DNA from 3 places in the Peribacillus phoenicis genome. Region 2 is predicted to be linked to each of the others. Evidence: a T-box and tRNA genes for the amino acid it is inferred to sense, from the RefSeq annotation. Region 2 holds a T-box; the other regions hold tRNA genes.

Region 1 (4,636 bases), 950 kb from region 2:
TTACTGCAGCCTGATATTGAATTTTGGTACAGCTTGTACAGGATAGGTAGGAGCCTGAGAAGCCGGAGCGCCAGCTTCGGTGGAGGCGTTGGTGGGATACTACCCTGGCTGTATTGAAATTCTAACCCGCGCCCCTTATCGGGGTGGGAGACAGTGTCAGGTGGGCAGTTTGACTGGGGCGGTCGCCTCCTAAAGAGTAACGGAGGCGCCCAAAGGTTCCCTCAGAATGGTTGGAAATCATTCGTAGAGTGTAAAGGCACAAGGGAGCTTGACTGCGAGACCTACAAGTCGAGCAGGGACGAAAGTCGGGCTTAGTGATCCGGTGGTTCCGCATGGAAGGGCCATCGCTCAACGGATAAAAGCTACCCCGGGGATAACAGGCTTATCTCCCCCAAGAGTCCACATCGACGGGGAGGTTTGGCACCTCGATGTCGGCTCATCGCATCCTGGGGCTGTAGTCGGTCCCAAGGGTTGGGCTGTTCGCCCATTAAAGCGGTACGCGAGCTGGGTTCAGAACGTCGTGAGACAGTTCGGTCCCTATCCGTCGCGGGCGCAGGAAATTTGAGAGGAGCTGTCCTTAGTACGAGAGGACCGGGATGGACGCACCGCTGGTGTACCAGTTGTCTTGCCAAAGGCATAGCTGGGTAGCTACGTGCGGACGGGATAAGTGCTGAAAGCATCTAAGCATGAAGCCCCCCTCAAGATGAGATTTCCCATGGCGCAAGCTAGTAAGATCCCTGAAAGATGATCAGGTTGATAGGTCAGAGGTGGAAGCATGGTGACATGTGGAGCTGACTGATACTAATAGATCGAGGACTTAACCAACGCTTTTTAAAAATGAAATACCTTCTTATTATCTAGTTTTGAAGGAATGAAAATTTCTTCTTGCATTTTCTCAAAAAGACGTTATAATAATATATGTCTTGAAAAAATGTAAACATTGTTTGGTGACGATAGCGAAGAGGTCACACCCGTTCCCATTCCGAACACGGCAGTTAAGCTCTTCAGCGCCGATGGTAGTTGGGGGTTTCCCCCTGTGAGAGTAGGACGTCGCCAAGCAGGTTTTATATGGAGGATTAGCTCAGCTGGGAGAGCATCTGCCTTACAAGCAGAGGGTCGGCGGTTCGATCCCGTCATCCTCCACCATTTTACACCTGCCGGTGTAGCTCAACTGGTAGAGCAACTGACTTGTAATCAGTAGGTTGGGGGTTCAAGTCCTCTTGCCGGCACCATTTTAAGATAGTACAAGCACGAGCCATTAGCTCAGTTGGTAGAGCATCTGACTTTTAATCAGAGGGTCGAAGGTTCGAATCCTTCATGGCTCACCATTTTATATGCGGGTGTGGCGGAATTGGCAGACGCACCAGACTTAGGATCTGGCGCCGCAAGGCGTGGGGGTTCAAGTCCCTTCACCCGCATCTTACATGCGGAAGTAGTTCAGTGGTAGAATACAACCTTGCCAAGGTTGGGGTCGCGGGTTCGAATCCCGTCTTCCGCTCCACTTTTCGTATGTGCCGGGGTGGCGGAACTGGCAGACGCACAGGACTTAAAATCCTGCGGTAGGTGACTACCGTACCGGTTCGATTCCGGTCCTCGGCACCATCTTAATATGCGCCCGTAGCTCAATTGGATAGAGCATCTGACTACGAATCAGAAGGTTGTAGGTTCGACTCCCGCCGGGCGCACCATGTTTATTGCGGGAAGTAGCTCAGCTTGGTAGAGCACTTGGTTTGGGACCAAGGGGTCGCAGGTTCGAATCCTGTCTTCCCGACCACGTGATTTTTAATGAATGGGGCCTTAGCTCAGCTGGGAGAGCGCCTGCCTTGCACGCAGGAGGTCAGCGGTTCGATCCCGCTAGGCTCCACCATTTTTCAATCAGATACTTATATTATATTGGCGGTGTAGCTCAGCTGGCTAGAGCGTACGGTTCATACCCGTGAGGTCGGGGGTTCGATCCCCTCCGCCGCTACCAATAAATATAAGGACCTTTAGCTCAGCTGGTTAGAGCAGACGGCTCATAACCGTCCGGTCGTAGGTTCGAGTCCTACAAGGTCCACCATATTCATTTTTTAATGCCGTGGAGGTATACCCAAGTTCGGCTGAAGGGATCGGTCTTGAAAACCGACAGGGGAGTCAAATCCCGCGGGGGTTCGAATCCCTCTACCTCCTCCATTTTTTTAAAAAAGCAGCAAGTTGTTTTTAAACAACCTTACATAGAGGAAGCGAAAAAACGATATACACGAAAACTTGATGCAAATCGTTTCATTATTACCGTCGCGGGGTGGAGCAGTCCGGTAGCTCGTCGGGCTCATAACCCGAAGGTCGCAGGTTCAAATCCTGTCCCCGCAATTATTAGGTCCCGTGGTGTAGCGGTTAACATGCCTGCCTGTCACGCAGGAGATCGCGGGTTCGATTCCCGTCGGGACCGCCATTTTTTAAATTTAATACAAATGGGGCTCAGTAGCTCAGTCGGTAGAGCAAAGGACTGAAAATCCTTGTGTCGGCGGTTCGATTCCGTCCTGAGCCACCATATCTTTCATATTACGGCGGTTGTGGCGAAGTGGTTAACGCACCTGATTGTGGTTCAGGCATTCGTGGGTTCGATTCCCATCAGTCGCCCCATTTCGCGGGTGTAGTTTAGTGGTAAAACCTCAGCCTTCCAAGCTGATGATGAGGGTTCGATTCCCTTCACCCGCTCCAAATATGGGCCTATAGCTCAGCTGGTTAGAGCGCACGCCTGATAAGCGTGAGGTCGATGGTTCGAGTCCATTTAGGCCCACCATATTCATATTGTTCCGCAGTAGCTCAGTGGTAGAGCATTCGGCTGTTAACCGAACGGTCGTAGGTTCGAGTCCTACCTGCGGAGCCATGGGGAAGTACTCAAGAGGCTGAAGAGGCGCCCCTGCTAAGGGTGTAGGTCGCGCGAGCGGCGCGAGGGTTCAAATCCCTCCTTCTCCGCCATTTGGCCCGTTGGTCAAGCGGTTAAGACACCGCCCTTTCACGGCGGTAACACGGGTTCGAATCCCGTACGGGTCATAACAAAAAAGGAAGCATACATTCATGTATGCTTCTTTTTTTCATTTCTTTTCATTGACATAACTATCTTTTTGTTTATAAGGGATGTCCCCAAGCAGGGAATCGATATTTTCTTCTTCTAATGTATCTTCATATTCCTTTTGCTTTTTGTTCGGTATATCCACCCTATTTTTACCTTCGATATCATTTGCTGCAAATCCTTCATAGTCTTCTGGAAATCCATCCGTTTCATCTTCGGTTTTATAAAGGTCATTATAATTGTCATGATCGCCGGTGTAATCAGATGGCGTTTCGGATGTACCGAATTTGGCGACTTCACCAAAGCTATCCTCTTTATCCACTATTTCATTTCCATGACGGTTTTCAAAATGATCACCCTTGGATGGAATCAATATATCCTCTTCCACTGGTCGCTCTTGTGTATTAGGACCTTCCGGGGCATGCTCGACACAGTAGAGGGTGCTTGGGATCGCTTCAAGCCTCTCGATGGGGATTTCCCTATTGCAGGTTTTACACTGGCCATACGAACCTTCTTCCATTGCTTTTAATGCTTCCTCGATTTTCTCCATTTCTGATTGTGCATGCTCATCGAGTGCTTGATTCCGTTCCATCTCGAATAATTCGGTTCCTAGGTCAGCAGGATGATTATCATAAGATGATAATTCCCCTACGGATTCCGTCTGGCTTTTATCCAGAACGGATTGTTCATCATTTTGAATTCTACTACTTAATTCATTTCTTTCTTGAAGCAGTTCCTTTTTTAATTTTTGCGTTTGATGTTTCGTTGCCATATCCTATTCACTCCTTCTAAAGTCCAAATCTCATTTTATATTGGTAAGATGGTTGTATTATCTATTACCCGAATTGGAGTATAGGAAAACAATATGCATCGGAACATAGAAAAAAGGACTGAGCGGATGAGCTCAGTCCTCGGAGATTATATAAGATAGCTGATGAATAATCCAATGGCCATGAGTAAGCCAAAGAAGGTGTTCGTTTGGGCCGTGGCTTTCATTGCCGGGACCATCGTGATCGGCTGTGTTTTGCCTACGAAGCCTTTGATTGCGGCCATGGCCTTCGGTATGCTAAGGAAGGCAAGGAGAATCCACGCCGTTACGCTTCCGGTAAGGACTAGCCCAACAAGCCATAGATAAGAGAAGGCGAACATTATTGCCATGAATGTCAGGGCGTTTTTCCTGCCCATCACTACAGGCATCGTTTTGCGCCCATGAGCCTTATCTCCATCATGGTCACGTAGGTTATTGGATAAGTTGATCAGCCCAACCAAAATCCCACTTGGAATGGCAATTAAGATGGCTGTTGAAGAAACATCACCGGTTTGAATGAAAAAGGCGATCAAGATTATCAAAAAGCCCATGAACAATCCAGAAAAAAGTTCCCCGAATGGTGTATATGAAATGGGCAGGGGACCGCCTGTATAAAGATAGCCGACAAGCATGCAAACCAGTCCTACTGCAGCAAGCCACCAAGATGATGCGGCACAGATATAGATTCCAATTATCAAGGCGATGGCATACATGCATAGGGCCAAGCTCATGATTAGTTTGGGGGTCATCCCATGACGGACGATCCCGCCGCC
Region 2 (4,636 bases):
CCGCTTGGCGATAACTGATTTGATCAGCTAATCCAAGTGTGTCGAATAATGCTTCGATCACGCCTTTGGCTACAAAGAAATCCACTGGTTTCTTTTCACCTTGCCATAAATGTGACTCCCATAGGCCTGTGATTGCTCCAGCAATATGTTCTTTTTCTTCAGGCAGTTCTTGTTCGTCACGCTTAAAGAATACCGAACCGATTTCATACAGTGCCAGTGAATCAATTTGGCGAGCATTGTTATATTTCACGACTTCCAGCAATTGAGGCACAATGCTTAAACGCAGCTGGCTCCGTTCTTCACTCATTGGCATTGCTAATCGTATGGATTCTCTTGCTTCCAATGCGAATTGTGACGCTTTTTCCTGGCTTGTCAGTGAATAGGTCACCGCTTGATAAAGGCCTGCGCCTTCAAGTGTACGGCGTGCCTTCCGCCGTTTAATTTGATAGTCAGTCAATTGGCCTGGGGTAGCAGAACCGATTGGCAGTGTAGCGGGAATGTTATCATATCCATATAAACGTGCAGCCTCTTCGACTAAATCAGCTTCAATCGTAATATCGCCACGGCGCGTCGGCACTGTGATCGTGAATGTTTCATTGTCAAGTTCCACGCCGAATTGCAGACGTTTGAAGATTGACTCCACAACTGATACGGTCATGCTTGTGCCAAGAAGGGTGTTGATTTTTTCAAGAGTGATGTTAATGACCGCAGGTTCCATTGTCAATTCGTCAACTTCTGCTGCTCCTTGTAAGACTGTTCCGCCTGCATATTGTGCAATCAATTGTGCTGCACGTTCTCCAGCTTCACGAACACGGGCCGGGTCGACGCCTTTTTCAAAGCGGGCACTGGCTTCACTACGTAATCCATGGTCCTTTGAAGCTTTGCGAACTACTGTACCTGCAAAATATGCACTTTCAATAATGATGTTCGTCGTATCATTTTTCACTTCGGAATCCGCTCCGCCCATCACACCAGCAATCGCAACAGGCTCGCTGCCATTTGTGATCACTAAATGGTCAGGTGTCAAAGTGCGTTCCGCTTCATCCAATGTTACGATTTTTTCAGCATCATTTGCTCTGCGGATGACGATTTCCTTTGAACCAAAGCGGTCATAATCAAAGGCATGGAGAGGTTGGCCGTATTCAAGTAAAATGTAGTTCGTGATATCCACCACATTATTATGAGGTCGGATACCTGCAGACATCAACCTAGTTTGCATCCAAAGCGGTGAGGGTCCAATCTTAACATCTTTGATGATTTTAGCAATGTATATCGGGTTATCTTCTTTCGCTTCCACTTTGACACTGATATAATCAGTTGCTTTTTCAGCAGCCTCTTCTTTCTCGACTACCGGCCATTTCACTTCCCGGCCTAGAATGGCTCCCACTTCGTATGCAACACCAAGCATGCTCAATGCGTCGGAGCGGTTTGGAGTCAGCCCAAGTTCCAGCACTTCATCACTTAAACCAAGTTCCTCCAATGCATCTTTCCCTACTTCCACATCATTAGGGAAGACGAAGATACCTGTCGCATAATCCTTGGAAACAAGCTTGGATTCGAAGCCCAATTCTTGAAGCGAGCAAATCATCCCGTGCGATTCCTCTCCGCGAAGTTTCGCTTTCTTGATTTTGAAATTACCTGGAAGGACTGCGCCAACAGTAGCGACTGCGACTTTTTGGCCTTTATCTACATTCGGTGCTCCACAGATGATCTGAACGGGATTTTCGGCCCCGATATCAACTTGGCATTTATTCAATTTATCCGCATTTGGATGTTGTTCACGTTCTATGACATGCCCGATGACGACCCCTTTTAGCCCTTCACTTTTCTTTTCCACCCCTTCAACTTCAATGCCGCTTTTCGTGATTTTGTCAGCTAGCTCCGTCGCATTGATGCCTGAAAGGTCAACATAATCTTGTAACCATTTATATGAAACAAACATGGTAGGTCCTCCTTTTTAAAATAAAAATTTATGCTTCGTGATGGTTGAATTGTTTTAAGAATCGAACATCATTCGTATAGAAATGACGGATATCGTCCACACCGTACTTCAACATGGCAATCCGTTCCACGCCGATTCCAAATGCGAATCCAGAGTATTTCTTGGAATCGAAGCCAGCCATTTCAAGGACGTTCGGATGAACGATCCCGCCGCCAAGCACTTCGATCCAGCCTGTTTGTTTACATACGCTGCAGCCTTTACCGCCGCAGATTTTACAAGAAATATCCACTTCGACGGAAGGCTCCGTAAATGGGAAGAAACTTGGACGAAGACGGATTTCACGGTCTTGCCCGAATACTTTTTTCGCAAATACGTCTAGCGTTCCTTTCAGGTCGCTCATGCTGATGTTCTCATCGATGACCAACCCTTCAATTTGCTGGAATTGGTGGGAGTGTGTCGCATCATCGTTATCACGGCGATAAACTTTTCCTGGGCAAATGATTTTAACAGGACCTTGACCTTTATGTTTTTCCATCGTTCTGGCTTGAACAGGTGAAGTGTGCGTACGCATAAGGATTTCATCCGTGATGTAGAAGGAATCCTGCATATCACGTGCCGGATGGCTTTTTGGCAAGTTAAGTGCCTCGAAGTTGTAGTAGTCGCTTTCGACTTCAGGACCTTCCGCAACGGTATAACCCATCCCGATGAATAAGTCTTCGATTTCTTCCACGACACGTGTTAATGGGTGTAGATTCCCCTTGTTTACCGGACGTCCTGGAAGTGTGACGTCAATGGTTTCAGTTGCTAGCTTGGCATTGACTGCCGCAGTTTCAAGCGCTTTTTGTTTCTCCTCGATCTTTGTTGCGATCGCTTCCCGTACATCATTGGCTAGTGCCCCGATTTTCGGGCGTTCTTCGGCAGATAATTTACCCATGCCGCGCAATACCTCAGTGATTGGCCCTTTTTTCCCTAAATAAGCAACACGGACTTCATTCAGTTCTTTTAATTCGGAAGCGGCGGCAACTTTTTGCAACGCTTCTTCCTGCAGTTCTAGTAAACGTTCCTGCATCATGTCTTCCTCCTTTATTTTCCTTTTGTAAAAATGAACACAAAAAAACCCCGATCCCTAAAGGGACGAGGTTTATGTATCGCGGTACCACCCTTATTAGTGCACAAACAAAAAAACTTCTGCACTCACTTCATTAAAAATAACGGCTCTTCACCGGAACATTTTTCGGACATTCTGTCTTCCCAATGCCAACTCGAAAGGTGAATTCATTTAAGCAGTGCCATAAAAATGCTTTCAGTCAAGGCATTTTCTCCCTGGATATGGTTAACTTAAGCTACTACTCTTTGTCATCGTTGTTTTCATTATAAAATTCTGTTTTATTATATTATAATTCTTCGGCCGTTTCAAATCGATTTTCGTAAATGGTACATTAAAATCCCGGCAGCGATCCCCACATTCAATGATTCACTTTTTCCGTAGATGGGAATATAGAGGTTTTTAGTCGTTTTCTCCAGTAATTCCTTCGATACTCCTTGGCCTTCATTACCGACCAGCAGGGCAAATTGGGAAGACTTTTCCACTTCTTCAAATGGCGATGCCCCTTCTAATGCCGTGCCATAAACCGGTGTGCCGCTTTGCTTCAGCTCATCGATGATTTCGGAAAGGTTCCCTTTAATGACAGGCATATGAAAGAGGCTTCCTTGCGTCGAACGGACCACTTTAGGATTATACAAATCAGCACACCCTTCGCCAAGTATGACTGCATCGATTCCAGCTGCATCCGCTGTCCTGATCATCGTTCCAATATTACCTGGATCTTGAACGGCATCGATCAACAATAGCTTATCCGGATTGATGGACGCCATGCTCGTTGATTTCTGTTCACAAACCGCGGCAATTCCCTGCGGGGCTTCGGTATCGCATATCGCCTTCATAATATCATTTTTCACATAAATGAGTTCTGTGCCTTCCACCTTAAAATGGGCAGGCATTTCAGTTTCTTCATTTATGATCACTTCCAAGACGATTTCTTCTTTTAAGGCTTCTTCAACTAGGTGAAAACCCTCGATTAAATATTTACCTGTTTTATCGCGTTCTTTTTTGGTCAAAAGTTTTTTCCATTGCTTAACTTGCGGGTTTTTTAAGGATTCGATATATTTCAAGGGTAAACGCTCCTTTAACTTCACACTGATTTTCCTATTATAACGCAATTCACATACATATTGCATGCGAGTTTGTGAAATGCTATTAATGTCAGTCATTATGTGTTAGAGGAGGAATAATTATGAATTTAAACTTACGTAATGCGATCATCCAAAATGTATCTGGAAATTCGCAAGAGCAGCTGGAAGACACGATTGTCGATGCCATACAAAATGGCGAAGAAAAAATGCTTCCTGGATTGGGAGTATTATTCGAGGTCATCTGGCAAAATTCATCCGAGCAGGAAAAACAGGAAATGATCACTGCCCTTGAATCAGGATTAAAAAAATAACAGCCTTCAGAGGCTGTTATTTTTTTAATTTCGCTTCGCCAGCCTTAAGTTCTTCGATGGAGACTTCTTCATCAAGCAGCAAGATGAATTTTTTAGAGCTCACTTCTTCAAGCATCGCTTTTGTCTCATCATAAGAGTAGCCATATTTCGTGAAAAAGCTGCGTAAATCTCCAGATCCTTCATCTGTGAA
Region 3 (4,636 bases), 720 kb from region 2:
CGAGAGAACTCTCGTTAAGGAACTCGGCAAAATGACCCCGTAACTTCGGGAGAAGGGGTGCTTTTTAGGGTGAATAGCCCAGAAAAGCCGCAGTGAATAGGCCCAGGCGACTGTTTAGCAAAAACACAGGTCTCTGCGAAGCCGCAAGGCGAAGTATAGGGGCTGACACCTGCCCGGTGCTGGAAGGTTAAGGGGAGAGGTTAGCGCAAGCGAAGCTTTGAACCGAAGCCCCAGTAAACGGCGGCCGTAACTATAACGGTCCTAAGGTAGCGAAATTCCTTGTCGGGTAAGTTCCGACCCGCACGAAAGGTGTAACGATCTGGGCACTGTCTCAACGAGAGACTCGGTGAAATTATAGTACCTGTGAAGATGCAGGTTACCCGCGACAGGACGGAAAGACCCCGTGGAGCTTTACTGCAGCCTGATATTGAATTTTGGTACAGCTTGTACAGGATAGGTAGGAGCCTGAGAAGCCGGAGCGCCAGCTTCGGTGGAGGCGTTGGTGGGATACTACCCTGGCTGTATTGAAATTCTAACCCGCGCCCCTTATCGGGGTGGGAGACAGTGTCAGGTGGGCAGTTTGACTGGGGCGGTCGCCTCCTAAAGAGTAACGGAGGCGCCCAAAGGTTCCCTCAGAATGGTTGGAAATCATTCGTAGAGTGTAAAGGCACAAGGGAGCTTGACTGCGAGACCTACAAGTCGAGCAGGGACGAAAGTCGGGCTTAGTGATCCGGTGGTTCCGCATGGAAGGGCCATCGCTCAACGGATAAAAGCTACCCCGGGGATAACAGGCTTATCTCCCCCAAGAGTCCACATCGACGGGGAGGTTTGGCACCTCGATGTCGGCTCATCGCATCCTGGGGCTGTAGTCGGTCCCAAGGGTTGGGCTGTTCGCCCATTAAAGCGGTACGCGAGCTGGGTTCAGAACGTCGTGAGACAGTTCGGTCCCTATCCGTCGCGGGCGCAGGAAATTTGAGAGGAGCTGTCCTTAGTACGAGAGGACCGGGATGGACGCACCGCTGGTGTACCAGTTGTCTTGCCAAAGGCATAGCTGGGTAGCTACGTGCGGACGGGATAAGTGCTGAAAGCATCTAAGCATGAAGCCCCCCTCAAGATGAGATTTCCCATGGCGCAAGCTAGTAAGATCCCTGAAAGATGATCAGGTTGATAGGTCAGAGGTGGAAGCATGGTGACATGTGGAGCTGACTGATACTAATAGATCGAGGACTTAACCAACGCTTTTTAAAAATGAAATACCTTCTTATTATCTAGTTTTGAAAGAATGAAAATTTCTTCTTGCATTTTCTCAAAAAGACGTTATAATAATATATGTCTTGAAAAAATGTAAACATTGTTTGGTGACGATAGCGAAGAGGTCACACCCGTTCCCATTCCGAACACGGCAGTTAAGCTCTTCAGCGCCGATGGTAGTTGGGGGTTTCCCCCTGTGAGAGTAGGACGTCGCCAAGCTTATATTGTTCCGCAGTAGCTCAGTGGTAGAGCATTCGGCTGTTAACCGAACGGTCGTAGGTTCGAGTCCTACCTGCGGAGCCATTATTGGAGAGCTGTCCGAGTGGCCGAAGGAGCACGATTGGAAATCGTGTAGACGGGTAACCCTGTCTCAAGGGTTCAAATCCCTTGCTCTCCGCCATTTATACCTGGCCCGTTGGTCAAGCGGTTAAGACACCGCCCTTTCACGGCGGTAACACGGGTTCGAATCCCGTACGGGTCACCATTTAGACAACATATTGGAGGATTAGCTCAGCTGGGAGAGCATCTGCCTTACAAGCAGAGGGTCGGCGGTTCGATCCCGTCATCCTCCACCATTTTTCAATAAGATCAGGTTGTTTCTGCATAAAGGATTGATTATTCAGCCCATTGAAACGCTCAACACGAAAACTTGATGCTCAATAGCAACATTATTACCGTCGCGGGGTGGAGCAGTCCGGTAGCTCGTCGGGCTCATAACCCGAAGGTCGCAGGTTCAAATCCTGTCCCCGCAATCTATGGTCCCGTGGTGTAGCGGTTAACATGCCTGCCTGTCACGCAGGAGATCGCGGGTTCGATTCCCGTCGGGACCGCCATTTTTATTGTTTGGCTCAGTAGCTCAGTCGGTAGAGCAAAGGACTGAAAATCCTTGTGTCGGCGGTTCGATTCCGTCCTGAGCCACCATAGTAGTGCCGGTGTAGCTCAACTGGTAGAGCAACTGACTTGTAATCAGTAGGTTGGGGGTTCAAGTCCTCTTGCCGGCACCATGTTTCATCCATATGCGGAGGGGTAGCGAAGTGGCTAAACGCGGCGGACTGTAAATCCGCTCCTTCGGGTTCGGCAGTTCGAATCTGCCCCCCTCCACCATTTTTCTTACAGGGGTATAGTTTAAAGGTAGAACAGAGGTCTCCAAAACCTCCAGTGTGGGTTCGAGTCCTACTACCCCTGCCAATTTCAATCCTATAATGGCGATTGTGGCGAAGTGGTTAACGCACCTGATTGTGGTTCAGGCATTCGTGGGTTCGATTCCCATCAGTCGCCCCATTTTAAAAAACATGGTATAATGATTACAACGTTATTGGGCTATAGCCAAGCGGTAAGGCAACGGATTTTGATTCCGTCATGCGAAGGTTCGATCCCTTCTAGCCCAGCCATATGCGAAAGTAGTTCAGTGGTAGAATACAACCTTGCCAAGGTTGGGGTCGCGGGTTCGAATCCCGTCTTTCGCTCCAAAAACGTTGGCGGCATAGCCAAGCGGTAAGGCAGAGGTCTGCAAAACCTTTACCACCGGTTCGATTCCGGTTGCCGCCTCCAACAAACATGCCGGTGTGGCGGAATTGGCAGACGCGCACGACTCAAAATCGTGTTCCTCTGGAGTGCCGGTTCGACCCCGGCCACCGGTATCAAAAGAAGTCGAAACATGGTGCTTATATCAGTAATTTAATAGTGAATAAGTACCGCAATTTAAACCGTTTCTCACAGTAGTGGGTAACGGTTTTTTTGTGTTTATTTTTTGAGAAATGGTCTTTACTAAATATCTTCTAATCGTGTGAACTAATCGTGTGCATAGATAGGGGTGATTACTGTAATGGCTAGGCGGAAAAATGGTTTAAGTGAAGCTGAACTTTCTATTGTTCGTCAAAAAAAGCAATCGTACGTCCAATCGTTCAAAGATGCATGAGAACTGTTTGAAAGAGATTGTGATATACGCAATTTGAGACCGTACACCATCAAGTATTATCGTAATGAAATTTCAGTTTTTCTAACTCACTAATCTGAACAGGGTATAGACTTAACTGTACTTAAACCTTCCAGTGTTACTGAAGAACACGTAAAGGAAAACTTCCAGAAAAATTAATTGATTTAAATGACATGATGTTGAATAGATTTATGTTAGACGCATATTTGTCTACTCTAACAAAGGAATTAGACAAGGAGAGAATAAAACTAAACGAAATCATACCTTTAATTTACCCTAACTAATATTTTAAATTAATGCAGAAATATTAGTTAATTGTGACCAACTGCTGGAGATACAGTTGGTCAATAACTTTACATATCATTCAATAAATATTCTTCTAATATTGACCGCATACGTTTACTTGGAATGTATAGGTTAATAGCTTTACCTTTCCTGATTCTGCTTCTCCATATCCACTGAATGAATTCAGATAATGCATACATATCTTCATTCACCTCTATGCCACGTACACTAAAGAATTTCTTTTCATACGGATTCATGAAGCGATTCACCACATAAGCAAGCGATTCCTTTTCTTTAAATTCGTTTGTTGCACGTGCATTACAAGCAACAAATCCTTTCGTGTTTCCTTTACTCTTCTGTTGTTTCCATTCTTGATAGACAGATGGAAATGTGTCAGTCAATTCGATTTTCCTTCTACCAAACTTTACTCCATTGCGAATTTGTAACTTCACCTCCTTCTTTTTGGCGTGTCTTTTTATGTGGACGATCTAACTCCAGACTATGTTGAAATTAATGGTGAGGAACATTTTGATTTTTTTAATTGTACAATAATTAGAATTTAAGTTGCACGTTTTATTGTATACCTTAAATGTTTTTTTGGGGGTTTCTTTTTTGGTGATTGGCGTTTCTAAAAAAAAATCTTGAGATGTGAAATAACTGGTAAAATAGTTTAAATAAATAGGAAGTGGGTAGTTTTGGGATATTTAATTTTGGGCTTTATTATCGTAGTGGTTCTTATAGTTTTGGTTTCTTTATTTGTTGGGTGAAAATTGATACATCCGAATGCGAAACCTGTAAATAGTTATCCTAGTGATTATTTAATGGAATTTGAAGATATAGAATTCAAAAGTAGGGGGAATGAAATAAATTTATAGGGATGGTTTATACCGGCTTTGGGGAAAGAAAAAATGGTCTTGATTTTTGGCTATGGATACTTGGCAAATAGAGTAGAACCTAGGGCTAATGCGTTGGAATTAGTAAAATTTCTAATTGGCGAGGAGGTTAGTTGCTTGCTTTTTGATTTTAGGGCTTGGGTAAATTCAGAGGGTAATATGACCACTTTGGGTTATTATGAAAAAAATGATATGCAAGGTGCTGTTGATTGGGTTAATAGGTTTTTCTATGGGTGGTGCTACTGCATTATTAGCAGCAGCGGAGGAAGAG

What was found. A T-box is a leader RNA that pairs with one kind of tRNA and senses whether it is charged. The one in region 2 lies ahead of pheS (phenylalanine--tRNA ligase subunit alpha), so its partner is inferred to be a tRNA-Phe.
Region 1: it has a tRNA-Phe gene. The T-box ahead of pheS (phenylalanine--tRNA ligase subunit alpha) is inferred to sense a tRNA for this amino acid. The anticodon was not compared.
Region 3: it has a tRNA-Phe gene. The T-box ahead of pheS (phenylalanine--tRNA ligase subunit alpha) is inferred to sense a tRNA for this amino acid. The anticodon was not compared.

What each region holds. Positions count from the first base shown of each region.
Region 1 covers NZ_JBDFMF010000001.1:4,538,977-4,543,612, reverse strand. Annotated here, with positions in the region: rRNA gene ABC374_RS22545 (23S ribosomal RNA) at 1-825, shown strand, start outside; rRNA gene rrf (5S ribosomal RNA) at 944-1,059, shown strand; tRNA gene ABC374_RS22535 (tRNA-Val) at 1,071-1,146, shown strand; tRNA gene ABC374_RS22530 (tRNA-Thr) at 1,157-1,232, shown strand; tRNA gene ABC374_RS22525 (tRNA-Lys) at 1,253-1,328, shown strand; tRNA gene ABC374_RS22520 (tRNA-Leu) at 1,337-1,418, shown strand; tRNA gene ABC374_RS22515 (tRNA-Gly) at 1,427-1,501, shown strand; tRNA gene ABC374_RS22510 (tRNA-Leu) at 1,514-1,602, shown strand; tRNA gene ABC374_RS22505 (tRNA-Arg) at 1,612-1,688, shown strand; tRNA gene ABC374_RS22500 (tRNA-Pro) at 1,698-1,774, shown strand; tRNA gene ABC374_RS22495 (tRNA-Ala) at 1,792-1,867, shown strand; tRNA gene ABC374_RS22490 (tRNA-Met) at 1,896-1,972, shown strand; tRNA gene ABC374_RS22485 (tRNA-Ile) at 1,983-2,059, shown strand; tRNA gene ABC374_RS22480 (tRNA-Ser) at 2,080-2,172, shown strand; tRNA gene ABC374_RS22475 (tRNA-Met) at 2,276-2,349, shown strand; tRNA gene ABC374_RS22470 (tRNA-Asp) at 2,356-2,431, shown strand; tRNA gene ABC374_RS22465 (tRNA-Phe) at 2,455-2,530, shown strand; tRNA gene ABC374_RS22460 (tRNA-His) at 2,547-2,622, shown strand; tRNA gene ABC374_RS22455 (tRNA-Gly) at 2,627-2,700, shown strand; tRNA gene ABC374_RS22450 (tRNA-Ile) at 2,706-2,782, shown strand; tRNA gene ABC374_RS22445 (tRNA-Asn) at 2,795-2,869, shown strand; tRNA gene ABC374_RS22440 (tRNA-Ser) at 2,871-2,961, shown strand; tRNA gene ABC374_RS22435 (tRNA-Glu) at 2,965-3,036, shown strand; gene ABC374_RS22430 (TraR/DksA C4-type zinc finger protein) at 3,078-3,827, opposite strand; gene ABC374_RS22425 (1,4-dihydroxy-2-naphthoate polyprenyltransferase) at 3,974-4,636, opposite strand, start outside.
Region 2 covers NZ_JBDFMF010000001.1:3,589,624-3,594,259, forward strand. Annotated here, with positions in the region: gene pheT (phenylalanine--tRNA ligase subunit beta) at 1-1,942, opposite strand, end outside; gene pheS (phenylalanine--tRNA ligase subunit alpha) at 1,971-3,011, opposite strand; T-box leader at 3,070-3,311, opposite strand; gene ABC374_RS17620 (TrmH family RNA methyltransferase) at 3,356-4,114, opposite strand; gene sspI (small acid-soluble spore protein SspI) at 4,237-4,446, shown strand; gene ABC374_RS17630 (general stress protein) at 4,463-4,636, opposite strand, start outside.
Region 3 covers NZ_JBDFMF010000001.1:4,305,210-4,309,845, reverse strand. Annotated here, with positions in the region: rRNA gene ABC374_RS21200 (23S ribosomal RNA) at 1-1,236, shown strand, start outside; rRNA gene rrf (5S ribosomal RNA) at 1,355-1,470, shown strand; tRNA gene ABC374_RS21190 (tRNA-Asn) at 1,480-1,554, shown strand; tRNA gene ABC374_RS21185 (tRNA-Ser) at 1,560-1,651, shown strand; tRNA gene ABC374_RS21180 (tRNA-Glu) at 1,661-1,735, shown strand; tRNA gene ABC374_RS21175 (tRNA-Val) at 1,751-1,826, shown strand; tRNA gene ABC374_RS21170 (tRNA-Met) at 1,930-2,003, shown strand; tRNA gene ABC374_RS21165 (tRNA-Asp) at 2,009-2,084, shown strand; tRNA gene ABC374_RS21160 (tRNA-Phe) at 2,097-2,172, shown strand; tRNA gene ABC374_RS21155 (tRNA-Thr) at 2,180-2,255, shown strand; tRNA gene ABC374_RS21150 (tRNA-Tyr) at 2,272-2,355, shown strand; tRNA gene ABC374_RS21145 (tRNA-Trp) at 2,366-2,439, shown strand; tRNA gene ABC374_RS21140 (tRNA-His) at 2,457-2,532, shown strand; tRNA gene ABC374_RS21135 (tRNA-Gln) at 2,568-2,642, shown strand; tRNA gene ABC374_RS21130 (tRNA-Gly) at 2,646-2,720, shown strand; tRNA gene ABC374_RS21125 (tRNA-Cys) at 2,729-2,802, shown strand; tRNA gene ABC374_RS21120 (tRNA-Leu) at 2,811-2,891, shown strand; gene ABC374_RS21115 (hypothetical protein) at 3,541-3,924, opposite strand.